Luteibacter rhizovicinus DSM 16549: one gene and its partners. The protein of the gene in region 2 interacts with the protein of the main gene of each other region in a pairwise test. Links are inferred from orthologs where the notes say so. Each region holds a gene or a part of one and is shown on either strand. Other genes may lie near its edges. The genes, in order: hfq, rho, yhbY and nusG.

What was found.
Region 1: the proteins of rho (region 2) and hfq interact in binary tests that used the Escherichia coli proteins (3 or more experiments, as listed by UniProt). The link is inferred for Luteibacter rhizovicinus DSM 16549 from one-to-one orthologs.
Region 3: the proteins of rho (region 2) and yhbY interact in binary tests that used the Escherichia coli proteins (3 or more experiments, as listed by UniProt). The link is inferred for Luteibacter rhizovicinus DSM 16549 from one-to-one orthologs.
Region 4: the proteins of rho (region 2) and nusG interact in binary tests that used the Escherichia coli proteins (3 or more experiments, as listed by UniProt). The link is inferred for Luteibacter rhizovicinus DSM 16549 from one-to-one orthologs.

What each region holds. Positions count from the first base shown.
Region 1 is NZ_CP017480.1:75,291-82,373, forward strand. Bases 1,507-4,421 are described here. They hold hfq (RNA chaperone Hfq), read right to left. Parts: upstream 3,137-4,421; coding sequence 2,876-3,136; downstream 1,507-2,875. Other genes in these bases: hflX (ribosome rescue GTPase HflX), read right to left, coding at 1,507-2,784; miaA (tRNA (adenosine(37)-N6)-dimethylallyltransferase MiaA), read right to left, coding at 3,227-4,207. In the rest of the region: protease modulator HflC, read right to left, coding at 1-179; FtsH protease activity modulator HflK, read right to left, coding at 176-1,306; more of hflX, read right to left, coding at 1,477-1,506; BJI69_RS00430 (hypothetical protein), read left to right, coding at 4,687-5,040; BJI69_RS00435 (S46 family peptidase), read right to left, coding at 5,173-7,083. UniProt on the Escherichia coli protein: RNA chaperone that binds small regulatory RNA (sRNAs) and mRNAs to facilitate mRNA translational regulation in response to envelope stress, environmental stress and changes in metabolite concentrations.
Region 2 is NZ_CP017480.1:1,154,763-1,162,520, forward strand. The notes cover bases 1-2,941. They hold rho (transcription termination factor Rho), read left to right. Parts: upstream 1-486; coding sequence 487-2,397; downstream 2,398-2,941. Other genes in these bases: trxA (thioredoxin TrxA), read left to right, coding at 1-327; BJI69_RS05340 (glutamate--cysteine ligase), read left to right, coding at 2,569-2,941. Also shown: more of BJI69_RS05340, read left to right, coding at 2,942-3,939; BJI69_RS05350 (OmpP1/FadL family transporter), read right to left, coding at 4,736-6,163; BJI69_RS05355 (YcgL domain-containing protein), read left to right, coding at 6,400-6,702; BJI69_RS05360 (ankyrin repeat domain-containing protein), read left to right, coding at 6,793-7,758. UniProt on the Escherichia coli protein: Facilitates transcription termination by a mechanism that involves Rho binding to the nascent RNA, activation of Rho's RNA-dependent ATPase activity, and release of the mRNA from the DNA template.
Region 3 is NZ_CP017480.1:15,717-23,202, reverse strand. The notes cover bases 2,296-4,964. They hold yhbY (ribosome assembly RNA-binding protein YhbY), read right to left. Parts: upstream 3,944-4,964; coding sequence 3,647-3,943; downstream 2,296-3,646. Other genes in these bases: ftsH (ATP-dependent zinc metalloprotease FtsH), read left to right, coding at 4,674-4,964; rlmE (23S rRNA (uridine(2552)-2'-O)-methyltransferase RlmE), read left to right, coding at 4,027-4,656; BJI69_RS00130 (Mth938-like domain-containing protein), read right to left, coding at 3,263-3,640; panE (2-dehydropantoate 2-reductase), read right to left, coding at 2,320-3,255. Also shown: BJI69_RS00150 (protein-L-isoaspartate(D-aspartate) O-methyltransferase), read left to right, coding at 1-432; BJI69_RS00145 (YqaA family protein), read left to right, coding at 462-1,070; BJI69_RS00140 (peptidoglycan DD-metalloendopeptidase family protein), read left to right, coding at 1,265-2,125; more of ftsH, read left to right, coding at 4,965-6,605.
Region 4 is NZ_CP017480.1:2,661,039-2,668,710, reverse strand. What follows is about bases 701-3,555. They hold nusG (transcription termination/antitermination protein NusG), read right to left. Parts: upstream 2,481-3,555; coding sequence 1,920-2,480; downstream 701-1,919. Other genes in these bases: tuf (elongation factor Tu), read right to left, coding at 3,025-3,555; secE (preprotein translocase subunit SecE), read right to left, coding at 2,489-2,884; rplK (50S ribosomal protein L11), read right to left, coding at 1,289-1,717; rplA (50S ribosomal protein L1), read right to left, coding at 701-1,285. In the rest of the region: rplJ (50S ribosomal protein L10), read right to left, coding at 1-233; more of rplA, read right to left, coding at 578-700; more of tuf, read right to left, coding at 3,556-4,215; BJI69_RS12040 (acyl-CoA thioesterase), read right to left, coding at 4,726-5,211; BJI69_RS12035 (SpoIIE family protein phosphatase), read left to right, coding at 5,313-7,226; BJI69_RS12030 (ATP-binding protein), read left to right, coding at 7,207-7,632; BJI69_RS12025 (STAS domain-containing protein), read left to right, coding at 7,629-7,672. UniProt on the Escherichia coli protein: Part of the processive rRNA transcription and antitermination complex (rrnTAC). The complex forms an RNA-chaperone ring around the RNA exit tunnel of RNA polymerase (RNAP).

The DNA of each region.
Region 1 (7,083 bases), 1.1 Mb from region 2 along the record:
TCGAAACGCATCACCTGCTGCACGACGGGAATCTTGAAGTGCAGGCCCGGCTGGTAGTCCGCCCGCACGATGCGGCCGAACTGCAGCAGGAGGGCATTCTCGCCTTCCTTGACGACGAAGGCGCTGTTGAAGCCCAGCAGGACGAGGATGACGACGATGAGGCCGGAAATGTATTTCACTGTGCATTCCCCTGCGGATTGGGGTTCGCATCGGTGGTCGCCGACTGGATGACCGGCCCCACGACCGGCACGTTGCGAACCGTGCCGCCGTTCGACTCGACCGGAAGCTGGATGATGTTCTTGCCGTTGCTGCCGTCGACCACCTTCGGATTGCCGGCCATGACTTCCTCGACCGTCTCCAGCCACAGGCGACGACGCGTGACCTCGGGAGCGGCGCGGTATTCCTTCAGCAGCGCATTGAAGCGATCGACGTCACCGTTGGCACGGGCGATACGCTCGACGCGTTCGCCCTGCGCTTCGGCGGCGATGCGCGAGGCATCGCCGCGCGCCACGGGAACGACCTGGCTCTCGTAGGCGCGGGCCTTGTTCTCTTCGCTCTGCTTGTCTTCGCGGGCGGCGTTGACGTCGTCGAAGGCGTCCTTCACTTCTTTCGGTGGCGACACGTTCTGGAAGCTGACGCCCGTGACCAGGATGCCGGCGTCGTACTTGTCGAGCGTGGCCTGGAGGATGTCGCGTGTCTGCTGCTGCAGCGTTTCCTTGGCCGCGGGTGCGACGCCTGCGGCGGATGCCTGCGCCGGCGTCGGCGTGTCGACACCCGGCGTGGTCAGGATGTTGTCCATGATGTTGGCGCCGACGACGGAGCGGACAGCCGCTTCCGAGGCGTTCTTCATCGTGCCGTTCTCGATGTCGTTGTTCGAATACAGGAACTTGCGTGCGTCGGACACCTGGTACTGCACGTTGAAGTCGATCGCGATGATGTTTTCGTCGCGAGTGAGCATCGATACGTTGTCCGAGATCGAGCGGACCTGGGTCATCTCGACCTTGGTCACCGTCTCGACCGGGCTGGGCGCCTTCAGGTGGAAGCCGGGCGGGAGTACGCGCGAGAACTGGCCGAAGCGCAGCACCACGCCGACCTGCCGGGCGTCGATCACCGTATAGCTGCTGACCAGCAGCCAGGCCACGATGAAGACGAGCACGATGGCGAGTACGCCGCCGCTTCCCGCGCCGAACTTGCCGAAGCGAGCCTTCAGGCTTTTGAGCATGCCGTCGAGATCGGGCTTTTGCCCGCTCGACCGGTTGCGGTTCCAGGGATCCTTCTGGCCGTTACCGGGTTCGTTCCAAGCCATGAGCGACAGTCTCCTTGGGGGACCGGAGGGTGGGCGGCTGGCAAGCCTTCAGGTGAACCCGAACGACGGGGATGGACGGCGGGCGTGATACCCCGCCGCCCAGCCGAATGGGCACGCAAACGTTGTGAATTCTAGCAGACGGGTGCGGATCGGTGCTCGATCGCGACCGATCAGAACTCCGCGTGAGGGGGATCGATCAGGTCGCGGAGCGGCCTGCCGTGGACATCGTCGCCGATAAGCGGGGCCAGGACCGAGCGTGGGGCGTCGATATCCAGGTGCCAGCCATGCTCATCGATGGCCTCGCCGGCGATGGCGCCGGCCGCCTTCAGGCGAGCATGCAGACGCCCGGCCGTGAGAGGAAGCTCAAGACCCGCACGGATGCGGTCACCACCGAGCAACTCGCCCAGCGCGTCGCGCAACCCATCCAGGCCGGCGCCACTGGCTGCGGAAAGCCAGACCTGACGCGGTTTGCCGTCGTCGCCGCGATCGACGCGCGGTTCGGCGTCGATCAGGTCCACCTTGTTCATCACCGACAGCTGGGGTACATCGCCGGCGCCGATCTCCTCGAGCACCTCGTTGACCACCTTGCGGAGAATCTCGCGTTCCTCGTCGGCAGCGTCGCTGACGTGGATGAGCAGGTCGGCATCACGGGCCTCGGCCAGGGTGGCGCGGAACGCCGCGACCAGATCGTGCGGCAGCTCGCGGATGAAACCGACCGTGTCGGCGACGACCGCGGGACCACACGCCAGACCGTCGATCTTGCGCACCGTGGGATCCAGGGTTGCGAACAGCTGGTCGGCGACGTACACGCCGCCGGTGGTCAGCGCATTGAACAAGGTCGACTTGCCGGCGTTGGTATAGCCGACCAGGGCGACGCGGGGCACCGTGTTACGCAGGCGCGAGCGACGCTGCTGGTCGCGCTGGGTCTGCACCTTCTCCAGGCGCTTGCTCAGCATCTTCACGCGCTCGGCGAGCAGGCGGCGATCGGTCTCCAGCTGGGTTTCACCCGGGCCGCGGTTGCCGATGGCACCGCCGCGCTGGGCGTCCAGATGGGTCCAGCCACGAACCAGGCGCGTCGCAACGTGCTTGAGCTGGGCCAGCTCGACCTCGAGCTTGCCCTCATGGGAACGGGCCCGCTGGGCGAAAATGTCGAGAATCAGCCCGGCGCGGTCGACGACGCGCGTCCCCAGGTGCTTCTCGAGATTGCGCTCCTGCACCGGCGTCAGCTCGTGATCGACGAGAACCAGGTCGGCCTCGAGCGCGCGCACGGCTTCGGCGACCTCGTCGGCCTTGCCACTGCCGATATAGAAACGGGGATTGGGTGTCGCCACCCGGGCCGGAATACTGGCCAGGACTTCGGCGCCTGCCGAAGCGACCAGTTCGGCGAATTCCTCGCCACGGCGGATCGCGTCGCCTTCGCCACGCGAATGCGGCAGGACCAGCACGGCCCGCTCGCCTTTCTTTTGCCTATCGAACACTTAGGGGGATGACCTCATGAGAAGAAGGGGCGCGCGATGCCAAAGCATACGCGCACCCGTTCCTTTACATATGGGTTGCCGCCGGGGCCCCTCAACCCTCGGCGTCGCCCGCACCCGATTCCGGGTGATTCTCGTGGCCACCGACCCGCACATTGCGGCTCGGCACGACCGTCGAGATGGCGTGCTTGTAAACCATCTGGCTCACCTGATTGCGCAGCAGAACCACGAACTGGTCGAACGACTCGATCGTGCCCTGCAGCTTGATACCGTTCACCAGGTAAATGGCGACCGGCACGCGCTCACGGCGAAGCGCATTCAAAAACGGATCCTGCAACGACTGCCCTTTGGACATTTCTTCTTCTCCCCTACGCCTTTCGTACGGGTCCGGGTAAAAAAACGCCAAACGGCGCCCCAGCCCAAGTGTCTTGAATCTTAACTGCTTTTAAACGCCAGCAGGAAGCGCCGGACGTGACGACATCGGCATTCCCAGGAACGGGCCCAGCGCTTTGTCCACTTCCGGCAACGGATCCCCCCGGTCCGGGTCGAACGTGCGTGCGTCGAGCTCGCTTCGAAGCCAGGTGATCTGCCGCTTGGCGAGTTGCCGCGTTGCATAGATACCACGGTCGCGCAGGTTCGTGGCGTCGCCCTGCCCGTCGAGATACTCCCAGGCCTGCCGGTAGCCCACGGCGCGGATCGCCGGAAGGTCGGCATGCAAGTCGGCGCGGGCCTTGAGCGCCCTGACTTCATCGAGAAAGCCCTCGGCCAGCATGGTGTCGAAGCGGGTGGCGATCCGGGCGTGCAGCGCCTTGCGGTCGTCCGGCAACAGGGCGAGCTTGAGCACCCGCCAGGGCAGTCGATCGCCGGTTGCCTGCTTCTGCAGATCGGTCAGGCGTTGGCCGGTCAGCGCCATGACCTCGAGCGCGCGCTGGATGCGTTGGGCATCGCCCGGCCGAATTCGCTCACCGGCGACGGGGTCCATCGCCGCCATGCGTGTGTGCATCGATGCCCAACCGACGGTTGCCGCTTCCGCCCCCAGCCGCTCGCGGAAGACCGGATCGGCTTCCGGGAGGTCGGACAGGCCACGCTGGAGCGCCCGGAAGTACAGGCCCGTGCCGCCGACCAGGAGGGGAACCTTCCCCGCTTCCCTCACCCGGGCCATCGCGGCCAGCGCATCGCTGCGGAAATCCGCCGCCGAATAGGGCTGGGCCGGATCGCGGATATCGACCAGCTCGTGCGGATACCGCGCCAGCGTCGCGGCATCCGGTTTGGCCGAACCGATGTCGAGCCCACGATAGACCAGCGCCGAGTCGACGCTGATGAGCGCGACCGGATAGCGATCCGCCAGCGCGCAGGCGAGCGCCGTCTTACCCGACGCGGTCGGGCCCATCAGGAAGATGGCAAGGGGGCGGGTGTCGAGACTCATGCGCGGACCGCGATCAAACAAGCGCAAGGTTAGCCCATGTCACGCAGCAAGCGGTCAAGGAATAAGCAGCGCAACGCAAGTGCATGGTGGCAAAGGCGGGAACGCAGTTGTCCACAGGCTTATGCAAGGCCTGTCCACATCGCCTGTGGATATCGCGCAGGAGGATGTCGCGGTGTGGTCAGTAAGTAAGCAGCGCAACGCAAGTGCATGGCGACGAAGGCCGAATCCGACTTATGCACATGGTTATGCAGGCGGTATCCACATTCGCTGTGGATATCACGCGCGTGAGAATCAGGGACGGCTGACCTCGCACTTTTCGCATGCTGCGCTACGCTTCCGCAGACGACTGCTCACTTACTGACCATTGCAACGCAAGTGCTTGCCAGGCAAGCCGCTATCCGACTTATGCACATGCTTATGCAAGCCCTGTCCACACGTGCTGTGGATATCCCTTCGTCCGCGACCATGGAGTTCTTTCGATGACGACCGCGCAAGCGCAACCGACCGATCACACCGGCATCGAATCCACGGAACGCGAGAAGTTCTACGCCGACCTCAACCGTACTCGCGCCGAGGCCGAGAAGTTCTACGCGGAGATGAGGAAGCTCAACAGGGAATCATCCCGATCCTTCGATGAGACGATGAAGGTGCGCGCCGAGAGGGACAAGGCTGAAGCCGAAGCGAGAAAACTCGCCATGGACACAATGAAGACCCAGCTGGATATCCGCTGGTACACGCCCATCGTGAGCGGTTCCATCGCGCTAGCGTGGTTTAGCGCTGGCGGGGCATTCGTCACGGGACTGATAAAGTTGTTATCTGTTTGGGGCAAGTGATCAGCTCGTGGCTACTCACTGACCAAGGCAACGCAAGCCCTTGCCTGCGAAGGCGCGATCCGACTTATCCACACGGTTATGCAGGTCGTATCCACAATCCGTGTGGATAACGCCTGACACTCGGCCTGTCACTTACTTTGCAGGAACACCCAGTTCCTTGAGCAACGCCGGTGACGGATACACCTTGTCCATCAACCAACGCATGTAGCGCATGTCGACGTGGATCGCGCGCTTGTAGCGCGGGTCGTACATCCAGCTGGCGCTGACGGCTTCCCAGTTGCTGTCGAAGTTGAGACCGACCAGCTCACCCTTCGCATTGAGTACCGGCGAACCCGAGTTGCCACCCGTCGTATCCAGGTTGCTGAGGAAGTCGACCGGCATGGCACCCGTCTTCGGATCGGCGTAGCCCGTGAAGTCGCCCTTACGGATGGCGTCGAGCAGGGGCTTGGGTGCATCGAACGGAGCGACACCCGTGTTCTTCTCGACGATCCCCTGCACGGTGGTCAGCGGCGCATAGGTCACCGCGTCGCGCGCCTTCAACGGCGTGACCTTACCGTAGCTGACACGCAGGGTGGAGTTGGCGTCCGGATAGACCGCTTTGCCCTGCTTCTCCCGATAGGCGATCAGTGCCTGCATATAGGAGGGACGCAGGCGCAGGAGGTCGCCTTCACGCGCCTTGCGTTCGTCCTCGATGCGCAGCAGCGCGGGACGCAGGGTGCGAGCCGCGACCAGCAGGGCATCGTTGCTTTTCTCGATCTCGGCTGGCGTTGCCGCGAACAGGCGCGTGCGCTCGGGCTCGCCGCCGAATGCCGTCGCGCCATAGATGTGATCGAGCGCTTTGGCGAGATCGGCTGGCGTCCGACCGAACACCTTGTCGACTTCAGGCAGGCGTTGCCCTTCCGGCAGCTTCTGATAGCGCGTCATCAAGGACGTGACCAGGGCCTTTTCCACGCGCGCGTCATAACGACGCTGGATCTGCTTCAGCTGGCTCTGGATCAGTTCCTCGTCGCGCTTCTGGTAGCCGGACTCGCGCTCCGCGTCCGGCTTGGGACGTTCGACCGCGAGACGATCGATCGACAGCGCCCCACGCATCAGTTGGGTCTGGCTCGATAGCAAGCCGACGAGAAGGTCGCGCTCGCGCACGTCCTTGCCCTGCGCGATGAGCGCCATGGCCTGGTCGATCTGCGGCTTCAGCGTCTTCGCATCGGGCTGCGTCGCGAGCCATGCCAGCATGGCGGCCTCGTCCTCACGGCGAACCGTCACCGCGTCGCTGCGCTCGAGACCTTCGAGTTCGCCACTGAATCGCTTGATACCGTTCTTCAGGGTCTGCAACTGCGAGGCGTAGCGGATGCCGGCCTCCTTGTCGGCCTTGCCCTCGGCCTCGATCACGTCCTGCAAGGCTTTCAGCACAGCGACCGACGTCGGCAGGCGCCACTCGATCTGGTCGGCGAATTCGGCGGCCGTGCGGTGGCGGTAGGTGATACCCGGATAGCCGGCCAGCATGACGAAATCGCCCTCGGCGACACCTTCCGTGGAGATTTGAAGATGCGACGGCGGATGGTAGGGCACGTTGTCCGGTGAGAAGTCCGCCGGCTTGCCGTCCTTGCCGACGTAGGCACGCAGGATGGTGAAGTCGCCGGCGTGACGCGGCCAGACGAAATTATCGACCTCATCGCCATAGTTGCCGATCGCACGCGGCGGCGCGTAAACCAGGCGGATATCGCGCAGCTCGAGCTGGCGGACCAGGTAGAAGTCCCGCCCGTAGAACATGTTGGCGACACTGCACTTGATCCCGTCCTTCTCGCACGCGGCGACGAGGGCCTTGCTGGCGGCGTCCACCGCATCGAAATACGCCCTGCCCGTCTTGCCGCGGGCGCCGGCCAGCACCTGGTCGGTGACCTTGTCGAAGCCGACCGTGACGCGAAGGCGGTAGTCGGGGTTGGCCGGAAGCTCGCCCGCGCGGTCCGCGGCCACGTAGCCCTCGGTGATCAGGTCGCGGTCCGGCTTCGAGTTGTACTGGATGACGCCAAAGGCGACGTGGTG
Region 2 (7,758 bases):
GTGAGCGACAAGATCACCCATACGAGCGACTCTGCGTTCCAGGCAGAAGTTCTCGATTCCGACACCCCCGTCCTGCTCGACTTCTGGGCGGAATGGTGCGGTCCCTGCAAATCCATCGCCCCGGTGCTCGATGAGCTCGCTGGCGAGTACGAAGGCAAGCTGAAGATCGTCAAGATCAACATCGACGAGAACCAGCAGACCCCGCGCCAGTTCGGCGTTCGCGGCATCCCCACCCTCATGATCTTCAAGGATGGCAAGGTCGCCGGCACGCAGATCGGCGCCGTGGGCAAGGGCCAGCTGGCCAAGTTCATCGAAGCCTCGATCTGATCGCTCTAGCTGTACGTTTCACTTAAGCCGCCGCGTGAGGCGCTTTACGCCGCGCCTCACGCGATGCTAGGCTTCAGGAGTTCGCCGGGACATGCCTTGTCCCCCATGCTGCGAACCCTCTCCCATTTTTTCTTCAACGGCGCCCCGTGAGGTTTGCCCGTGTCTGATATCGAAACCAAAAATCCTAGCGACGCCAAGGGCGCCGGCGATCCGCCTGCGACCGAGCCGCGTCCCCGTACTCGCCGAAAGGCACCCGCCGCTGAAGCACCTGCGGTAGCGACGAGCGCGCCTGCTCCGGCTCCCGCACCCGCCGCGGCTCGTCCGCCGGCTACCGTGCCGCCGCTGCCTCCGCTGCCCACCCCGGCACCGGTACCCAGCCCGTCGCCCGCGCCACAGGCGGAGCTTCAGCTCAATAACGCACCGCAGGGCAACGCCCAGCAGGGCAACGAGGCGCGTCCCGCGACGGCCGAAGCCCGCGACGGCAACGGTAACGGCCAGCCGCAGGGCGGCCAGAACCAGCCGATGGGCCGGGCTGAAAACCCGAACCAGCCGCAGAACCGCCATACCAATCCGAACAACCCCAACAACCCGAACAACCCGAATAACCCGAATAACGCCGAACGCGAAGGTCGCGGCCGGCGCCGGCGCAACGAGCGCAACCAGCAGCGCCAGGGTGGCGGTGGCGGCAATCCGGGCAACGGTGGTGGCGGTGGCGGTGGCGGTGGTAATAACTACCAGAGCCAGCGCAATAACAACGGCTATCCGGTCGACGACGACGAGAACGCCGACGCCGGCAGCAACGATCGCCTGATCAACCTGACCGAGCTCAAGCGCAAGAACGCCATCCAGCTGCTCGAGTTCGCCGAGTCGCTCGGTGTACGCGAGGGCGTGGCCCGCCAGCGCAAACAGGACGTGGTCTTCAACATCCTCAAGGCCCACGCCCGTTCCGGCGGTGGCATCTGGGCTGAAGGCGTGCTCGAGATCCTGCAGGACGGCTTCGGCTTCCTGCGCTCGGCCGATGAGTCCTACCTGGCCGGTCCGGACGACATCTACGTCTCGCCCAGCCAGATCCGTCGGTTCAACCTGCGCACCGGCGACTACATCACCGGTCGCGTCCGCCATCCGAAGGAAGGCGAGCGCTACTTTGCGATGCTCAAGGTCGACGACATCAACGGCGATCCGCCGGAGGCGTCGAAGAACAAGCTGCTGTTCGAGAACCTCACCCCGCTGTTCCCGCGCAAGTCGTTCAAGCTCGAGCGCGGCAATGGTTCGACCGAGGACATCACCGGTCGCATCCTCGACCTCGTGGCGCCCATCGGTCGCGGCCAGCGCGGCCTCATCGTGTCGCAGCCGAAGTCCGGCAAGACGATGATGCTGCAGAACATCGCCCAGGCCATCCAGTACAACCATCCGGACGTCCATCTGATCATGCTGTTGATCGATGAGCGCCCCGAGGAAGTGACGGAAATCGCTCGCACCGTTCGTGGTGAAGTCATCAGCTCGACCTTCGACGAGCCCGCCGTGCGCCACGTGCAGGTCGCCGAGATGGTGATCGAGCGTGCCAAACGCCTGGTCGAGCACAAGAAGGACGTCGTGATCCTGCTCGACTCGATCACCCGCCTGGCCCGCGCCTACAACACCGTCGTACCGAGCTCCGGCAAGGTCCTCACCGGTGGTGTCGACGCCAACGCCCTGCAGCGCCCCAAGCGCTTCTTCGGCGCGGCACGTAACGTCGAGGAAGGCGGCAGCCTGACGATCATCGCCACGGCGCTGACCGACACCGGCTCGAAGATGGACGAAGTGATTTACGAGGAGTTCAAGGGCACCGGCAACATGGAAGTGCACCTGTCCCGTCGCATCTCCGAGAAGCGCGTCTACCCGGCCATCGACATCAACCGCTCGGGCACCCGTCGCGAAGACCTGCTCATCGAGCCGGACCTGCTCGCCAAGATCTGGATCCTGCGCAAGCTGCTCCACCCGATGGACGAGCTCAGCGCGATGGAGTTCATGCTCGACAAGATGAAGAACACCAAGTCCAACGACGAGTTCTTCAATTCGATGAAGCGCTGACCGCGCCTCGTGGAATCCAGCGAAAGGCCGCCTCCGGGCGGCCTTTTCGTTTTTCGCGCCCTCGCGCCGCATTTGCTACCCTGCGCCGCCGGGCATAACACCTTTTCCCGGCAGGCATACGCCCCCATGTGTGCCGCATCCGGCCCTGCCGCTCTCGTTCAAGGAAAGTCCGTGTCCATACCCAGCGCCGCCAAGAGCACGCCCATCGGCGACCGTAACGATCTGGTCGCCTATCTCGCCGCGGGCGAGAAGCCGCGTGAGGCCTGGCGCATCGGGACCGAACACGAGAAGTTCGGCTTCTACACGGACGACCTCACCCCGCCCCCCTTCGACGGCGATCGGCCGGGCATCCGCCAGCTTCTCGAGACCCTCGCCACGCGCTTCGGCTGGGACGTCGCCCGCGAAGGCGAGACGCCGGTCGCGCTGACCAAGGGCATGGCCAACATCACCCTGGAGCCAGCCGGCCAGCTGGAGCTCTCCGGCGCGCCGCTGCATTCGATCCATGAGACGTGCGACGAGGTCACCGAGCACCTCCGTGAGGTCCGTTCCGTGGCCGAGGAACTCGGCATCGGCTTCTTCGGCATGGGCTTTCAGCCGAAGTGGCGTCGTGACCAGATGCCGTGGATGCCCAAGGGCCGCTACAAGATCATGCGCGAGTACATGCCCAAGGTCGGTTCGCTCGGCCTGGACATGATGACCCGCACCTGCACCGTCCAGGTCAACCTCGATTTCGCCACGGAAGCGGACATGGTGAAGAAGTTCCGCGTGGGTCTGGCGCTGCAGCCGATCGCGACGGCACTGTTCGCCAACTCGCCGTTCACCGAAGGCAAGCCGAACGGCTACAAGTCCTTCCGCTCGCATGTGTGGACCGACACCGACGCCGACCGCACCGGCATGCTCGATTTCGTCTTCGAAGACGGTTTCGGCTACGAGCGCTATGTCGACTACATCCTCGATGTGCCGATGTACTTCAGCTATCGCGACGGCAAGTACGTCGACCTCTCCGGCCAGGATTTCAAGAAGTTCATGCGTGGCGAACTCCCCGCGCTGCCGGGCGTGCAGGCAAACATGAAGGACTGGGCAGACCACCTGACCACCGCCTTCCCGGAAGTTCGCCTGAAGCAATACCTGGAAATGCGTGGGGCCGACACCAGCACCTGGAACTCGCTGTGCGCATTGCCTGCATTCTGGGTCGGCCTGCTGTATGACGATGTGGCGCTCGATGCCGCGTGGGATCTCGTGAAGGACTTCACCCGGGCCGAGCGCCATGCGCTGCGCGATGGCGTGCCCAAGGATGCTCTGGCACTGCGCTTCCGCGATCACACCGTGCGCGAACTCGCGCTCGAGGCGGTGAAGATCGCTTCGCATGGTTTGAAGCGTCGTAACGTGCAGGGCCACCGCGGTACCGACGAGTCGATCTACCTCGAGCCGCTGGAAGAGATGGCGCTGTCGGGCAAGACCCAGGCCGATACCAAGCTGGAACTGTTCCACGGCCGCTGGAACGGCAGCGTGGATCCGATCTTCAGCGAATACGCGTACTGAGGCCGCACGCATGCAGATGAGCGAAACGAAACTCGGCCGCCTCGACGACCTGCTGGCCTCGACCAACCGCTACTCCCTGGAAGCCCTCGACGGCCTGTTCTCGGCGGCTCTGGTCGGACCGATCGATGTGGATGTCGATGACTGCGTTGCCGTGCTGGAACTCGGCGGGGCGACGCCATGGTCGTCGGAAGCCGAAGCGAGCGAAGCCGACGGCCTGATGCGGGAATTCTGGCAGGTCATTGCCGCCCGCGTGGCCGCCGATCCGAAGGTACTTGGCGAAGAATCCCTGCCCTTTATCGACTCGCCGGAGGAATTCGACGAGATCGATGACATCAGCACGTACACCGGTGATTTCCCGATCGCCAGCGACTGGGCTATCGGCTTTCGCTTTGCTCTCAACGAGTGGGGCGAGGCCTGGGACGAATGGATGGATGAGAGCCTTTATCCGTTCATGGGCATGCTGATGACGCTGTCGGCAGATCAGACCGAAGCGACACCGGATATGCCGGCGCTGCCGTTGCCCTCGTTCGAGGAGCGGATGGGCTTGCTCAACGAGATTCCGTTCCAGCTGGCGAAGCTGTACCGGCGCCGCCATCCCGACCATGGAAAGACGTTGCGTCGCGACCCTTCGAAGGTCGGGCGGAACGATCCGTGTTCGTGTGGGAGTGGGAAGAAATACAAGAAGTGTTGCGGGAGTGGGGAAGCGTAAGAGCTCGCCACTGAAGCGGCTCCCACAAAAAAAACCTCCCCGTTGCCGGGGAGGTTTTTTTGGTTTCAGGCCTTACTGATCAGACGATCAAAATGCGTACTTGGCCGACACGCTGAGCAGGTTACCCTTGTCGTCGCTCTCGCCCATGATGCGATCGAGCGTCGAGCTCTCGCCACCGGCGATGTGCGCCTTGTTGACGAAGATGTGGGCGTAACCGGCGTTGATCTCGAGACGGTCGGTAGCCTTGTAGCCCAGACCGAACGCGACCCACTTGCGGGTGGAGTCCGGCACGCGGACGTCACGGTTCTGGTCTTCGGTCGGCGTCGTGTCGACGGCGACACCGGTACGCAGCGTGAGCTTGTCCGTCATGTAGTACTCGCCACCCACGGACACGAACCAGCTGTTGTGCCAGCCGAAGTGCTCGGTGTTCTGCGGCTGGTTCGGGTTTTCAAAGTTGACGGTGAGGTCCTGGAAGGAATCCCACTTGGTCCACGATGCGTCGATACCCCAACCGAACTTCGATGCCTGGTGCCAGTAGCTGGCGGTCGCGACAGCCGGCGTGGTGAAGCCTGCCGAGCCGTTGGTGTGGGTGAACGGCGGCTGGCCGCTGCCGAGCAGGGCGCCCACCGTCGGGTTCGACAGGACGGCGGTCACGTTCGACGGCATGGTGAAGTTACCGGTGCCTTCGAGCGTGTGCTTGATCTTGCTGCGGTAGTTCAGCGCGAGGCGATCGGTATCCGTCAGGCGCCACAGGCCACCGAGCTGCCAGCCGTAGCCCCAGTCGTCACCCTTGATGCGGGCGATACCGTCGCTGCCCGGCGGGACAACGGTGGCGTACTGCTGCGCCAGGCCGCGGGCAACGAGCGGCGAGATCTGACCGGCAGCGGCGGCGCGCTGGATCAGGCCGAGGCCGACGGTGTTGTAGTTGATCGCGCTGGTCAGTTCGGCGCTGGTCTTCTGCGCGATGAAGCTGGCGCCGATGGCGAACGTATCGGTGACATCGAACGAAGCCGAAAGCGTGGCGTCGAACGACTTGAAGTCGGACTTGATGCCGTTGTAACGGCCCTTCCAGTCGGAGTCATAGTCGGTCTTGAAACCGAACGGGGCGGTCAGGCCAAGGCCGATGTGCAGGCGATCGTTCACCTGGGTGGCGAAGTACATCGCCGGGACCGGGATGGTCGTGCCGGCGTCGCCGCCGTTGCCACCGGAGATCGGGCGACCCTGGGCATCGGTCGCGGTGCCGTGGAACTTGGTGCTGAAATTGATGCCGGTGACATCGGCCTGGACGACATTGCCCTTGAGCAGGGACATGGCGGCCGGGTTGTTCACGATGACCGAGGCATCGTCACCTGCGGCGGCAGAACCGGCGAAGGCGCGACCGAGCGCGGCGGCGCTGTTTTCCTTGAGCTGGAAAGCACTGGCGTGCGCGGCCTGGGGAGCCACCAGCGCGCCGGCGATGGCCAGCGAAAGGGCGGCAATGGCCAGCGGACGGGTATTGAGGTTCAGCTTCGACATTCGGGGTGGCTCCTGCTTTTTGTTCTGCTCTGGGTCGACGTCACGTTCGCGGAAAACCTAAAATTTATCCGTTTTCATACGCGCGTTTAACAATCTGGGGTGGAACTCTGGACGACTTGACGAGAAATTTGCAAGTGCTAATGCAACAAAGCTGTAACGGCGGGGGTTTACAGCACTGCCTGGGGGGCCCCACTTTTGGTAGGGTGGTAAGCCGAATCGCAAGCGAGACTGCCGTCATGCACTGCTACGTCTACGCCAGCCTGCGCAAACCCGACACCTACGTCTGGATGACCCGCCGCGACGGGTTCGAGATGCTTCCCGAACCGCTCGTCCTCCTCCTGGGCGAGCTCCGCTTCGTCCTCGAAGTGGAGCTGACACCACAGCGGAAGCTGCCGCACGACGATTCCGACCGTATCCTCACCAATCTGGCCGGCTGCGGCTGGCACCTGCAGACCCCGTCCAACGAGACGCTCACCGTCTGCAACCAACCCAACTTCAACCGGCAGATCGATCCCGACCTGACGCTCGTCCGCGCTTGACCTCGCCGAATACGCGCAGGGGCGCGCCGTGTCGCGCGGGTTAACGCCGCGTTACCGCGCCACCCCTGTGGCGTCCGTATACTCCCGCGCATGGCCAATCCCAAACGTCGACGACCACCGCTGATCAAGGCACTGCCCTGGTTCCTCCCTGCCCTCGCCGCTGTCGCGTGCGCCGGGTTGACCGCTTCACCGCTCGCGCTGATACCGCTCCTGCTCGCCAACGCCCTGGCCATGGGCGCGGTGTGCCATGCGATCGGCTTCGACCCGGAGCAGAGCTACCTGCGCACGACGCTGCGTCGCGGTTCGGCACACGTGGTGATGTTCACGATTTACACCTTCGTCGTCTTCGTGCTGGTCGCGTGGCCGCTCCTGAAGCTCACCCAGGCACCCAGCCTCGGGGCCGCACTTCTGCTGGCCGCGACGCTCGTCGTCGCGCTGGCCGCCCTTTGGCGCGTGTGGCCGGCCTTCGGCCTGCTTTTCCTCTGGGACGACGCCTACCCGGAAGACAGCAACACGGGTTCGTGGATCTTCACCGCCGTGGCGCGATCCATCTCGTTCGGCCGTCACCTGTCGGCGGAAGAGCGCTTTTTCTCGCATTTCGTGCCGGCCGCCCTGGGCTTGCTGGTGCTGGCCTTCTGCGCGGTGGCCTTGTCGGGCCTCTACGGGGTGTTTCCGTCGGAGATGCGGATCGCTGCGCTGGCCATCTACGGCGTCGTGCTACTGCCGGTCTGCGGGATGGTGATCGCCAACCGCACGCTGCGCGCCCTGCTCTGCGATCGCCGCGGGCACATCCGCACGGCCCGTGCGGAGCCCCGTCGCGAACCCCTCGTCGACACGCCTGCCGCGCCTGCGCCGATCCCCGTCCTGTCCAGCGAAGAAAGCCAGCCGGGCGTGCGTGAGCGCGCCCTCCTCGCCGCCGCACGCGAAGGCGATATCGCCCGTGCCGTGGCGCTCGTGGAAGCCGGTGCCGATCCCGACACCGGTGCCGAACCGGGTGAGCGCGACCAGCGCCCCGTGCTCACCCTGGCGGCGCTCTCGCCCGACATGCGCCTGTTG
Region 3 (7,486 bases), 1.1 Mb from region 2 along the record:
ACCGAGGCGCTGATCGAGCATGGCGTGCCCGAGCGTGTGCTCGAAATCGGCACGGGGTCGGGTTACCAGGCCGCGGTGCTCGCCGGCATCGTGACCACGGTCTACACGGTCGAACGGATCGAAGAGCTGCTGCGCCAGGCGCGTCGCCGGTTCCGTCAGCTGGGCATCGAGAACCTCCGTTCGCGGCACGACGACGGCAAGCTGGGTTGGGAGTCGGATGCGCCTTTCGACGCCATCATCCTCACCGCCGCCGGCGACCGCGTTCCGCTGAAACTGCTTGACCAGCTCAAGCCGGGCGGCGTGCTCGTGGCGCCGGTCGGTAGCCCGAGCCAGCAGGTGCTCCTGCGTCTGCGCAAGGGCGAGAACGGCGAGGTCTTACGGGAAGAACTGGGTGCGGTGAGTTTCGTGCCCTTACTCGGCGGCATCGGTTGATGCGCCTCCACGACAGGGAAAACCGCTGAATGCGGATGTTTGCTTCGCTTTACGAACGCGCCATCGTCTGGGCGCGTCATCGTCACGCGGTCCGCTATCTCGCGGGCCTGTCCTTCGTCGAAGCCTTCATCTTCCCGATCATGCCGGAAGTGATGCTCGCGCCGATGATGCTGGCCGAGCCGCGCAAGGCCTTCCGCTACGCGAACTGGAGCCTGCTGTTTTCGCTGGCGGGTTCGCTGGTCGGCTACATGCTCGGCCACTACGCCTACGAGGCCCTGAAGCCGCTTCTCGAGTCGATGCACCTGCTCGCGCCGATCGAGAAGGGCGTGGCAAGTCTGCGCGAGGACATGGCCGCGCATGCGCTGGCCCTCTACATCGCCCTGGCCATGGCTGCGCTGCAGCCCGTGGTGCCGATGAAGTTCGTGACCTGGGCTTCCGGCATCATCGGGGTGCCCCTGCTGCCGTTCCTGCTTTGCATGCTGATCGGGCGTGGCAAGCGGGTCTGGCTGCTGGCCTTGCTCGTACGCCTGTTCGGCGAGCGCGCTGAACGGATCCTGCGTAAACACATAGAGTGGATAGGTTGGGCTGCTATCGTTGCAGTCGTCCTTCTGGCCGTGTGGTGGTTCCTGCTGCGATGAGTGCCCGTGAAAGGAAATCCGCGATGCTCATGATCCGTCCGCTCGCGCTGGTAGGCGTGCTGTCGGCTGCCGTGGTCGTGGCGGGCTGCGATGTCACGCGCAGCTCTGTCATCGTCACGCGGAGCCCGGGTAGCTACACGCCGAGCCACGACGCGACGCCGCCTCCGGCGCCGCCTGGTGGCAGTTACCGGGTCATGAAGGGCGATACCCTCTACAGCATCGCCTTCCGCAACAAGGTGGATTTCCGCGATCTCGCCAGCTGGAACGGCATTGCCTCGCCGTACACCATCTGGCCGGGCCAGGACCTGCGGCTCGCCCCGCCGGGTCATGACAGCAAGTCGGCGCCCGCGCACGCCGCGCCGGTCGTCGTGGCCGCTACGCCCCCGCCCGCGGGTACGCCGCCCGCCGGTAATGCGCCGCATGGCACACCGCCGCCGGCCCAGCCTGCGCAACCCGCTTTCCAGAGCGTGACGGATGCCGATGTCGCGCCGCCCGCTGTCCCGGCCCCCGCGACCACGACAAACACACCGGTCGTCGTCGCCGGCAAGCCGGCGGAGTCGGTCGTTCCTGTTGCCGTGCCAGTGCCCCCGAGTGCGCCTAACGCCCCCGCCGCGGCGCCCGCCCCCGTGGAGAATCCGCCGGCAGCGACGCCTATCGTGACCAGTGGCGCATCGCGTAGCGCCGGCGGCATCGCCTGGCGTTGGCCGGCCGACGGCACGATGCTGAAGAAGTTCTCTTCCGCCGACGCCATTCCCGGCATCGAAATCGGTGGCAAGGCCGGTGACCCGGTGCGCTCGGCCGCCGATGGCGTGGTGGTGTACAGCGGCAACGGCCTGGTCGGCTACGGCGAGCTGGTCATCATCAAGCACAGCGACAGCTTCCTCTCCGCCTACGGTCACAATCGCAAGCGACTGGTCAAGGAAGGCGAGAAAGTGAAGGCAGGGCAGGCCGTGGCCGAAATGGGCTCGAGCGGCGCGACCCGCGACGAACTCCAGTTCCAGATCCGCCGCGACGGCAACCCCGTCGACCCGCTGCAATATCTGCCAGCAAAATAGGTACATGCATGAGCCGCTTCAGCGGCGAATGCATAGGTAAATGTAGGAGCCGATTCATCGGCGAATAGTAAATACACGCGCTGCACAGCAGCGCTTCCTCCCAGGTTGCTGGCCTCAGCCCCTCACGAGGCCTCCCCATCGAAGCAAGAGCTCGCCGATGAATCGGCTCCTACAGGAGCAGGGGCCCCCACCGCCTAGGCCTGGCGCTTGTTCCGCACCTCAAACGCCTGCAGGTGCGCGAACGCCACCTCCAGCATCGGCGCTTTGACGCCAGCGTCCCGCGCCCGGCGCAGCATGTCACCCACGATGTGGTCGGCTTCGATGCGCTGTCCCGATTCCAGGTCGCGCAGCATGGACGCCGTCAGTGGTGAGCCTTCCTGCGTCAGTGTTTTCCAGGCAAAGGCGCGGGCGTTGTCCGGTACGGCATGACCGGCCGCGCGCGCCACCGCCAGGCACTCCTCGTACATCTGCTCGGTGAGCTGGCGGCCATCGTTCGTGGCGACGATGTCGCCGACGCTGGCGCGGAACAGGCAGGTCGCCCCGGCGAGGGTGGCCAGAAAAGAGAATTTAGCCCACAGGTCGCGCTCGATATCGGTCGAGTGCGTGTGGTCGACGTTCGCCTTGGTGAAGGCTTCGGCGATGGCGATGCAGCGGCCGTCGTGTCCGGTGCCGTCCCGTTCGCCGAAGGTCACCGATGCCCCGCTGCCGAAGTGCAGGATCTCTCCTGCAGGGCCCTTCGCAGCGCTGATCACGCACATGCCGCCGATGATCCGGTCAGCGCCAAAGCGTTTGTCGAGCACGGGGTAGTGGGCCAGCCCGTTGAGGATCGGCAGGATCGCCGTCGTCTCCCCGATGGCCGGGTCGATCGCCTCGATGGCCGAGTGCAGGTCGTAGGCCTTGCAGGAGAGCAGGACGAGATCGAACGTGCCCGCCGCGGCGACCGTGTCGGCGGTGACGTGTTTCACCGTCAGGGTAGCGTCGCCGAACGGGCTCTTGATGACCAGGCCCTTCGCATCCAGCGCCGCTGCCCGATCCGGTCGCACCAGGAAGGTCACATCCGCGCCTTCCTGACTCAGGCGGCCGCCGAAGTAACCGCCGGTGCCGCCGGCACCGAGAACGAGGATGCGCATGGAAAGGTTATCCCTGGGGCAGGATGAAGGCCGCCAGGACCCTGCGGCCCTCGCCGGCCAGGAGACTGTAGGTGCGCGCGGCCGAGCCGTTGGTCATCGCCTCGACGCCGATGCCCTGGCGCAGGAAGCCAGCCATGACCTCGGCGGGGGGAAAGACCTGGCGCTCCCCGGTCCCGATGATCACCAACTCGGGCTTGAGCTCTGCGATCAGGGCGACGTCGGACAGCGTGAGCTGTTTGGCGTCCGTCACCGGCCAGTCCTCGACGACCTTTTCAGGGGTCAGCAGGAGGCTCTTGTGAAAGTCGCGATCGACGATGGTGACCGTGTTCGCGCCCACCCGGCGCACGAAGAGGTACTCGCCAGGGTGCTCGAACGAGAGGTCCATGGCGGGTTACCGGGGTAGGGCGAGCTTCGGATCCTGCTCGTTCCGGCGGAACAGGACGACGATATGGCCGATTTCCTGGACCTTTTCGGAGCCGGTCTGGCTGGTCAGGAAGTCGATCTGGGCCTGGCGCTCGTCCTTGTCGCCTCCGGAGAGCTTGACCTTGACCAGCTCATGGATATCCAGGGCCTGGGCGAGTTCCTTGGCCACGGCCTCGGTGGCACCCTTGTTGCCCAGCAGGACGACCGGCTTGAGATCGTGGGCCATGCTGCGGAGATAGCGGGACTGTGTAGGGGAAAGCGACATTGCGTTCAGGTTCGATGTGCGGCTGACAGGCGTCAAAGGGTATCATGCAAGGCCCGCTCCTTAATAAGCTCCGGTCTAAAGCCATGGCACGCAGTAAGACCAGCTCCCAGTGGCTGAAAGAGCACTTCGATGATCCCTACGTCAAAAGGGCTCAGGCGGAAGGGGCGCGCTCGCGCGCCATCTACAAGCTCGAGGAGCTGATCGAGCGCGATCGCCTTATCAAGCCGGGCATGACGATCGTCGACCTGGGCGCCGCGCCAGGCGGCTGGTCCCAGCTGGCCCGGCGCCGTCTGGGCGACACCGGCAAGGTGATCGCCATGGACATCCTGCCCATGGCCAGCCTGGCCGGTGTGGAATTCATGCAGGGCGATTTCCGCGAAGAAACCGTTCTCCGTGAGCTGGAAGCCATGCTCGGCGGCCAGAAGGTCGATCTTGTCCTCTCGGACATGGCCCCCAATATGTCTGGTGTGGCACTGGCCGATCAGATCCGTGCGATGGACCTTTGTGACCTGGCTCGCCAGTTCAGTCTCGACTGGCTCAAGCCAGGCGGGTCGTTCCTGGTAAAACTGTTCCAGGGCGTAGGGTTCGACGACTACCTTAAGAACTTGCGTGCTGACTTCAGTCGCGTGACGATGCGTAAACCGAAAGCCTCCCGCGCACGTTCGGCGGAGGTGTATGCACTGGCGACCGGCCTCAAGTCGGCGTCCCGGTAACCTGGCGAGAACACCGCATGAATGAGATGGCAAAAAATCTGTTGCTCTGGCTGGTCATCGCGGTGGTCCTCCTTACCGTGTTCCAGACTTTCAATCCCCACAGCGGCTCGTCGCAGGACATGTCGTATACGACGTTCGCCCAGAACGTCGATAACGGTAACGTGGCCAGCGGCACGATCACCTCCACGGCGCCGCCGACGATCACCGGCAAGCTGAAGGATGGCGGTGCCTATCGCACGGTCGTACCGGTGGTTGGCATGTCCAGCAGCGACCTGGTCAAGCAGATGCGCGACAAGGGCGTCGAGCTGCGCCAGGAGCCCGCCGACAATGGCTTCTCCCTGCTCGGACTGCTGTTCAACTGGCTGCCGATCATCATCTTCGTCGCCGTGCTGATCTGGTTCATGCGCCAGATGCAGGCCGGTTCCGGTGGCCGTGGCGCCATGAGCTTCGGTCGCTCGCGCGCCAAGCTGCAGGGCGAAGACCAGGTCAAGGTCAACTTCACCGATGTCGCCGGTTGTGACGAGGCGAAGGAAGAAGTCGGCGAGCTCGTCGAGTTCCTTCGCGATCCGGGCAAGTTCCAGAAGCTCGGCGGCAAGATTCCCCGCGGCGTGCTGATGGTGGGTCCGCCGGGTACCGGTAAGACCCTGCTCGCCAAGGCGATCGCCGGCGAAGCCAAGGTGCCGTTCTTCTCGATCTCCGGTTCGGACTTCGTCGAAATGTTCGTCGGCGTCGGCGCCAGCCGCGTGCGCGACATGTTCGAGCAGGCCAAGAAGCACGCTCCCTGCATCATCTTCATCGACGAGATCGACGCCGTCGGCCGCCATCGTGGCGCCGGCATGGGCGGCGGTCACGACGAGCGCGAGCAGACGCTCAACCAGCTGCTGGTCGAAATGGACGGCTTCGAAGGCACCGAGGGCATCATCGTCATCGCCGCCACGAACCGCCCCGACGTGCTCGATCCGGCCCTGCTGCGTCCGGGTCGCTTCGATCGCCAGGTCGTCGTCGGCCTGCCGGACGTCAAGGGCCGCGACCAGATCCTCAAGGTGCACATGCGCAAGGTGCCGACCGCGGCCGACGTCGACCCGATGGTCATCGCGCGTGGTACCCCGGGCTTCTCGGGTGCGGATCTCGCCAACCTCGTCAACGAGGCGGCGCTGTTCGCGGCGCGTGAGAACGCTCGCGAAGTGCGCATGAGCCATCTGGATCGTGCACGCGACAAGATCCTCATGGGCTCGGAGCGTCGCTCCATGGCCATGAACGACGAAGAGAAAAAGCTCACCGCGTATCACGAGGCGGGCCACGCGATCATCGGTCGCCTGGTGCCCGAGCACGATCCGGTCTACAAGGTCACGATCATCCCGCGCGGTCGCGCGCTGGGCGTCACCATGTATCTGCCGGAAGGCGATCGTTACAGCATGAACAAGGTGGCGATCGAATCGCAGCTCTGCTCGCTGTATGGCGGCCGCGTCGCCGAGGAACTCATCTTCGGCCACGACAAGGTCACCACCGGGGCGTCGAACGATATCGAGCGTGCGACCAAGATGGCGCGCAACATGGCGACCAAGTGGGGCCTGTCCGATGAACTCGGTCCGGTCACCTATGGCGAGGAAGAGGACGAGGTCTTCATCGGTCGCTCCGTCACGCAGCACAAGAGCGTCTCCAACGAGACCGCACGCAAGATCGACGAAGTGGTGCGCACCATCCTTGATCGCGCTTACGCGCGCAGCAAGGAGCTGTTGACCACGAACATCGACAAGCTGCACATCATGGCCGAGACGTTGCTGCAGTACGAAACGATCGACGCACGCCAGATCGACGACATCATGAATGGTCGCGAGCCTGCTCCGCCGATCGACTGGACCAAGCCTGGTTCGCCGCCTCCGCCGCCCCCGCGTGGGGACGCTGGCTCGGCACCGGATAAGGTCGGCAAGCCCGCTACGCAGCTGTGAGAAGAGAAGGGCGGCCACAAGGCCGCCCTTCTTCGTTAGGCAGGGTAGAAGTGTGGGAGCCGATTCATCGGCGAGTGAGTCATGTGGGAGCCGATTCATCGGCGAAAGGGGTCCTCGCGAAAACCTCCCTTCGCAAGTCCAGACGCCTGATTACCCCACTTGTTACCAATTCGAGAAAAAAACTTTCAGAAAAGTGTTGACGCCCACGCTCGATATCTGAATAATTCCGCTTCTCGACACGGCGCCAACGCTTCACAGCGGCAGGCAACGAGTCAAAGGTTTAAAGTGTGCGCCCGTAGCTCAGTTGGATAGAGTACCAGGCTACGAACTTGGTGGTCGGGAGTTCGAATCTCTCCGGGCGCACCATCTTTAAAAGCGGTTGAAAGTGTGGTGTGTTCATACGGATTGACGGGCTTGGGCTTGACCCGTAACATTTGAAGGCTTCACCAAGTCGTTATCGGTGGATACTTTAAGATTCGGGGTATAGCTCAGTCTGGTAGAGCGCCAGCTTTGGGAGCTGGATGTCGGGGGTTCGAATCCCTCTGCCCCGACCAGTTGGCGTTCTACGTACAGTGCCTGCGCCTGTAGCTCAACCGGATAGAGCATCGGCCTTCTAAGCCGACGGTTGCAGGTTCGATTCCTGTCGGGCGCGCCAGATGGTGTTTTATGGTGGGCGTAGCTCAGCTGGTTAGAGTACCGGATTGTGATTCCGGATGTCGTGGGTTCGAGTCCCATCGTCCACCCCACTTACAACGTGCGATGTGTTTCAAAATGGGCCGTTAGCTCAGTTGGTAGAGCAGTTGACTCTTAATCAATTGGTCGTAAGTTCGAATCTTACACGGCCCACCATTTTGGAAGGCGCTTAGGGAAACCTAAGCGCC
Region 4 (7,672 bases), 1.5 Mb from region 2 along the record:
CCGACGAGGGCGTCCTGGACGACTTCGAATTCGGTACCGGCTACAGCGCGTGCGGCCAGCGTGTTCTTGACAACTTTCAAGAAAACACCGGACTCACGAGCCTTCTTACGCATCGCGGTCATCTGAGAGACCGTGGTGCCTGCGTACTCGGCGGCGACCAAGGAGTGAGCCTTCGCAGCGACTTCTGCCAGCTCGGCGACTACTTCTTGCTTCTGGGACAGATTGAGAGCCATTGCACTCCTCCAAATGAACTCCGCTCACGGCTCCTGCCGCTTGCGGTCCTGGGCGACATCGTCCTGACGTCGGGGACACGAGGTGTCCCGGGTGGTGGCCTTTCCAGATTCGAAACGAATACCAGAAGGGGCAGCACCATCTACGCAGGCCAGACCCATGGAGGCATCCGATTAAGCGATCCCGCTAACGACGACGGCGTTTCCATGCCAACACGAGCTCCCTGCTCGTCGCCGTCGCGCGCTGATCGCGCCTACGGTCTTTGACGGCTGCACCGGTCTATCGACCGGGGCTGCCTTCAAAAACGTTCCTCCACCGGGAGACCCGGCAGAGGCCGTAAAACGAATTACTTGGCCGAGGTGTTCACGGTCGAGGTATCGACCGGCACGCCCACGCCCATGGTGCTGGAGATCGCGACGCGCTGGATGTACTGACCCTTTGCCGCGGCCGGCTTGGCCTTCAGCAGATCGGAGATCAGCATGTTCAGGTTGTCCGCGAGCTGGGCAGCGTCGAAGCTGGCCTTACCGATCGTGGCGTGGATGATGCCGCCCTTGTCGTTACGGAACTTGACCTGGCCAGCCTTGGCGTTCTTGACGGCCGTGGCGACGTCGGCGGTGACCGAGCCGTCCTTCGGGTTCGGCATCAGGCCACGGGGACCGAGGACCTGGCCGAGCTTACCGACGACGCGCATCGCGTCCGGCGTCGCAATGACGCGGCCGTAGTTCAGATCGCCAGCGGCCATCTTCTCGGCGAGGTCGTCCATACCGACAGCGTCGGCACCGGCGGCGAGAGCGGCATCGGCCTTCTCACCCGGCGGAACGAACACGGCGACACGGACGGTCTTGCCGGTGCCGTGCGGCAGCAGCGAGGAACCGCGCACGCCCTGGTCCGACTTCTTCGCGTCGATGCCCAGACGGACGGAGACGTCCACCGACTCGGCGAACTTCGCCTTGGCGTTGTCCTTGACGATCTTCAGCGCTTCGTCGAGACCATAGGTCTTGCCGGGCTGGACGGCGGCCGTAGCGGCCTTCATACGCTTCGTGAGCTTTGCCATTTCTTAACCCTCCACTACCAGGCCCATGGAACGCGCGCTGCCGGCGATCGTACGCACGGCGGCATCCAGATCGGCAGCCGTGAGATCCGGCTCCTTCTGCTTCGCGATTTCCTCGAGCTGGGCGCGGGTGACCTTACCGACCTTGTCGGTATTCGGCTTGGGCGAGCCCTTGGCCACGCCCGTGATCTTCTTGAGGAGGATCGAGGCCGGCGGGGTCTTCGTGATGAAGGTGAAGGTACGGTCCGAATAGGCCGTGATCACGACCGGGATCGGAAGACCCGGCTCGAGCTTCTGCGTCGCGGCATTGAACGCCTTGCAGAACTCCATGATGTTCAGGCCGCGCTGACCGAGCGCCGGACCGACGGGCGGCGAGGGGTTAGCCTGACCGGCCTTCACCTGCAACTTGATGTAACCAATGACTTTCTTTGCCATTTAACTTTCCTCGCGAGTGCTGGCGCCTTGCGGCTCCTCGCTGTAGACCTTCCCTGGTGGTGAATGGGCCCGCTTATGCGAACCCCTGAAACACGGACACGCCGGAGCATAAAGCTCCAGCGTGGACCGGGCATTATAGGCGCCGGCTTCGGGCTATGCAACGCCCGTGCCGAACGGGTCGGGAGGACCGACCAGGAGGCCCTTAGGCCTTCTCCACCTGGCCGAATTCGAGCTCGACCGGGGTAGAACGACCGAAAATGAGCACCGCGACGCGCAGGCGGCTCTTTTCGTAATTCACTTCCTCGACAACGCCATTGAAGTCGTTGAACGGGCCTTCGGTGACGCGAACCATCTCGCCGGGCTCGAAGAGGACCTTCGGGCGGGGCTTCTCGACACCTTCGCGGACCCGGCTGAGGATGGCCTCGGCCTCGGTGTCCTTGATCGGGTGCGGACGGTCGGCGGTACCGCCGATGAAACCCATGACCTTCGGGGTTTCCTTGACCAGATGCCAGCATTCGTCGTCGATACGCGGCGTTTTGCCGTTGGTATCGGTTTCGATCTGCACCAGGACGTAACCAGGGAAGAACTTGCGCTCGCTGCGGCGCTTCTGGCCACCGCGCATCTCGATGACTTCCTCGGTCGGAACCAGGATTTCACCGAACTTTTCTTCCATACCCTCGCGCACGACGCGCTCGGTCAGGGCCTTGCGAACCTGCTGTTCGAATCCCGAATAGGCGTGAACCACGTACCAGCGTTTGCTCATGCCTTACCTCAATGTCCGAGCTTAAGCAGCCAATCGAGCACGACCGTCTTCAGCAACCAGTCGATCAGCCCCATTAGCAGCGAGAGAATGATGACGACCACGATGATGATACCGGTGGTCTTCAGCGTTTCGTCGCGCGACGGCCAGACGACCTTGCGCAACTCAAACTGCGACTCGGCGATGAAGCCGCGCAGCTTACGGCCAGGGACCGTGAATGCACCGATCGCCAGGGCGGCGGCAACGGCGACAATAACGCCGACGACGCGCGCGAAAGACGGCACGTTCGGGTTATCGCTGAAATAGTAGAAACCGACGATGCCGGCGATGAGCACGATGGAAGCAAGCGCTAGCTTGCCGATGTCGGCCGGGCCCATACCCTTGGCTTGTTCTGCCTTCGTGTTCATGCGCGCTCAAGAATGGCACGCCAGGAGGGACTCGAACCCCCAACCTGCGGTTTTGGAGACCGCTGCTCTGCCAATTGAGCTACTGGCGTACAAATGAAACAGTGGGGATGCCGGCCCCAGGGGACCGGCATCACTCGTACTTACTTGTTGATCTTCGCCACGACGCCGGCGCCGACGGTACGACCGCCTTCGCGGATCGCGAAGCGCAGGCCTTCGTCCATGGCGATCGGGAAGCCCAGCGTGACGTTGATCTTCACGTTGTCACCCGGCATCACCATCTCGACGCCTTCCGGCAGCTTGATCGAACCCGTCACGTCCGTGGTACGGAAGTAGAACTGCGGGCGATAGTTGCTGAAGAACGGCGTGTGACGGCCACCCTCGTCCTTCGACAGGATGTACACCTCACCCTCGAACTCGGTGTGCGGCGTGACCGACTTCGGAGCAGCCAGCACCTGGCCACGCTCGACGTCTTCACGCTTCAGACCGCGGACCAGCACGCCGACGTTGTCACCGGCCTGACCCTGGTCGAGCAGCTTGCGGAACATTTCCACGCCCGTGACCGTCGTCTGCTGGGTGTCCTTCAGGCCAACCACTTCGGCCGCATCACCCACCTTGACGATGCCGCGCTCGACGCGACCGGTCAGCACCGTACCGCGACCCGAGATCGAGAACACGTCTTCGACCGGCAGCAGGAACGGCTTGTCGATCACGCGCTCCGGCTCCGGAATCCAGCTGTCGAGCGCGTCGACCAGCTTGATGATCGACGGCACGCCGATTTCCGACTGGTCGCCCTCAAGAGCAAGACGGGCCGAACCGTGGATGATCGGGGTGTCGTCGCCCGGGAACTCGTACTTCGACAGCAGTTCGCGGACTTCCATCTCGACCAGCTCGAGCAGCTCGGCGTCGTCGACCATGTCAGCCTTGTTCAGGAACACGACGATGTACGGCACGCCGACCTGACGCGACAGCAGGATGTGCTCGCGCGTCTGCGGCATCGGGCCGTCAGCGGCCGAGCACACCAGGATCGCGCCGTCCATCTGCGCCGCACCGGTGATCATGTTCTTGACGTAGTCAGCATGTCCCGGGCAATCGACGTGGCCGTAGTGGCGCATCGGCGATTCGTATTCAACGTGGGCGGTCGAGATCGTGATGCCGCGCGCCTTCTCTTCCGGCGCAGCGTCGATCGAACCGTAGTCCTTGAATTCACCGCCGAAACGCTCGGCGCCGATCTTCGTCAGCGCAGCCGTCAGCGTGGTCTTGCCGTGATCGACGTGACCAATGGTGCCGACGTTGACGTGCGGCTTCTTACGTTCGAACTTACCCTTTGCCATGAGCGCTAAACTCCGCTGGAGCCAATGAGATAGTAAAAAAAGGAACCGCCGCGGACGACGAAGATGGTGCTCATGACTGGAATCGAACCAGCGACCTCTTCCTTACCAAGGAAGTGCTCTACCGACTGAGCTACATGAGCACGATTACGCAGCGCGCGAAGTTACAATGGAGCGGGAGACGGGAATCGAACCCGCACAATCAGCTTGGAAGGCTGAAGTTCTACCATTGAACTACTCCCGCACTGCGCGGAACTCGTCTGGTGGAGGAAGGTGGATTCGAACCACCGAAGGCGTAAGCCAGCAGATTTACAGTCTGCCCCCGTTGGCCGCTTGGGTATTCCTCCAACATAGAACGCCTATTGTCGCGAGCGTCCCGGAAACTGTCAATAACTTCTGCAGGCGAATCAGCGTGCAATGACGGCTTCCGGAGGCCCGGACACCCCGTCGATACGGGCCGTCGACGGGTGGGCCGCGAAGTGTAGCGAGGAGCCCCCGTGAAGGGAAGCGTTTTTACGCCTCGCGGGTCGCCAGCACCAGCGGCTCCATTGCGCGCGACATCTCCATGAGCTTCAGTGCGTACTCCTGCAGACGCAGATCCTTCGCCTCCACCGGCTTCCACGGCGGGACAGGGGTGGGTTTGCCGCCATCCGGCTTGTCGAGCGCCACGAAAACCATGACGCAACTGGTCGCCAGGCGCTGCTCGCCGCTGCGCAGGTCCCGTGCAAGGACGTCCACCGCCAGGTGCATGCTCGAGGTGCCGGTATGGATAAGGCGGGCGCGCACGGTGACCAGGTCACCGATCAGGATCGGCGCGAGGAACTGGATGCCGCTGACCGAGGCGGTGACGCAGTAGGCCCCGCTCCAGCCGACTGCGCAGGCGTAGCCGGCCTGATCCAGCCACTTCATCGCCATGCCGCCATGGACCTTCCCGCCGAAATTCACGTCGGTCGGCTGGGCCAGGAAACGGAATTCGACCTCACGCTGCGTGCCGGGCATGCAATCACCTTGCTCTGAAAAGTCGCATTATGGCCTCCCGGCGGCTTGTCCGACCGACCCGACCGGCATAGATTCGGCCCTACGCACCCTTGGAATGCCCGATGGCCCTTCGCAGCGTCGCCTCCCGACTCGCCCTGGCCGTCCTGCTGGGGTCGGCGATCGTCCTGATCGTCACAGGCGGCCTGCTGCTGACGCACACCCGCGAGCAAACCCTCGGCCAGACCGAACGCGAGGCCGCGGCCATCGCCTCGTCCGCCGCCAACCGCATCCAGGCACGCATCGATGGTGTCGCCAAGGTCGACCAGGTACTCGCCGGCCTGCTCACCACCCGGCGCGAGCAGGCGCCGGCGATCATCCGCGACGTTCTCGAGGCGAACCCGGAGATCGGCGATATCAGCGCCGCTTTCGTGCCACACGACCATTCGACCCTGCGCCCGGAGGACGCACCCGTGGCAAGGCGCAATCCGGCCGGGGGCATCGTCATGGGAACCCGCCTGAGCGATCCCGCCCCGTACTGGAGCTCACCCTGGTTCATCCGTGGCCTCAACTGCGACAAAGGCTGCTGGCAACCACCGTTCCGCTCCGCCGAGCGCAACGAGACCCTGGTCGGCTTCTCCACCGCCATAGCGGGCAAGAACCTGCCGGTCATCGGCGTGGCCGACGTCACCATCAGCCTGGACTGGCTGCAAAAGTTACTCGGCGAACTGGACAAGCCCGACCATGCCTCGGCCTTCGTGGTCGACGCCGACGGCAAGTTCCTGGCCCACGACTGGGTGTCCTACATCGGCACGCGAGGCAGCCGCCCCTTGCTCGCCGCCCTGGCAGCGAAGCGCAACCCGGTACGCATCACCCCGGAGGAGGGCGGCCGGGTGAGTGAGCCCGTGTGGATCTACTTCGTCCCGATCGAGGGCACGCGCTGGACGTTCGGCCTGAATATGCCGGAACGTCAGGTGCTTGCCGACCTGCGCCATACCTACATGGTCGACATCCTGCTCGGCATCCTCGCCCTTGCCGGCGTGTCGCTGATCACCCTGGTGGTGACACGCCGCCTGATGGCGCCACTGGGAGTGCTCGCCGAGCGCGCCGAGAACGTATCGCGCGGCGATCTGGACTTCGAGCTCCCGGTCCTTCGCCGCAACGACGAAGTCGGCCGACTCACGCGCGCTTTCGATCACATGCGTCATCAACTTGCCGGCCATATCGATACGGCCAAGCGGACGGCGCGCGAGCAGGAGCGCATGGCCAGCGAACTCGAGATCGCCCGGCAGATCCAGCTCGCCCTGATCCCCGATGCCCACTGGCTCGCCGATGACGGCCGGCTCGAGCTGCATGCGGCGCTTCGCCCGGCCAGCGCGGTGGGCGGCGACCTGTACACCTACTTCGCGCTCGGCGCACGGCACGTCTGCGTCATGGTCGGCGACGTTTCGGACAAGGGCATTCCGGCCGCGCTGTTCATGGCGCGCACGATCACGCTCGCGCGCACGATCGCCACCCACGCGCGCTCACCCAGTGACATCCTCGGTTCGCTCAACCGGGAACTGTGCAAAGGCAACGACACCTGCATGTTCGTCACCCTGCTGTGCGGCGTGGTCGAGACCGAAACCGGATTGCTCGCCCTCGCCAGCGCCGGGCACGAACAGCCCGTGCTGCACGCAGGCGGTAGCGCCATCCTGGTCGACGTGGAGACCGGCCCCGCCCTCGGCCTCGATCGCGAAGCACGCTACCCTGTACGCGTACTCACGCTGCTTGGGGGCGACACCGTGCTCATGTACACCGACGGCGTCAGCGAGGCGCATGCGGGAAACCAGAAGCTCTATGGCGCGCACGCCCTGCTCGAAAGCGTGTCGCGCATCGAAGAAGGCGCGACGCCGGAAGCCTTCGTCGATCGTGTACTGAGCGATGTCGATGCGTATGTCGAAGGCGCTGTCGCCTACGACGACATCGCCCTGCTCGCCCTGACCTGGCACGACACCGGCGCCGAGGGAGCCCGCCTCGATGCGGCTGTGCATTCCTAACCGCCTGGAGGACGTGTTCCTCGCCCTGGACCGTGCCGAGATGACCCTCGATCTCGCGGCCATCGACCATGCCTGTCGCGCCGACGTACGCCTCGTGCTCGAGGAATTGCTGGTCAATACCGTGCGTCACGGCTATCCGGATGGCCGTGACGGCGAGATCACGATTCACCTCGAGATTTGCTCGGACATCGTTCGCCTGGAACTGCGCGACGACGCCGAGGCGTTCGACCCTCTCCAGCATGAGCCGCCCGACCTTCCCGGCGACATCGCGGACCGGGAGATCGGCGGGCTCGGCCTGCACCTGGCACGCAGCATCGCCAGCGACTTCGAATATGCACGCGACGCACACGGCAACCGTGTCGTTATCCGTTTCGATCCATCCTTGTCCGACGAGCCGTCCTCATGACCCTGATCGTTCGCAGCGAAAGCCCCACCCCCGCCCGCAC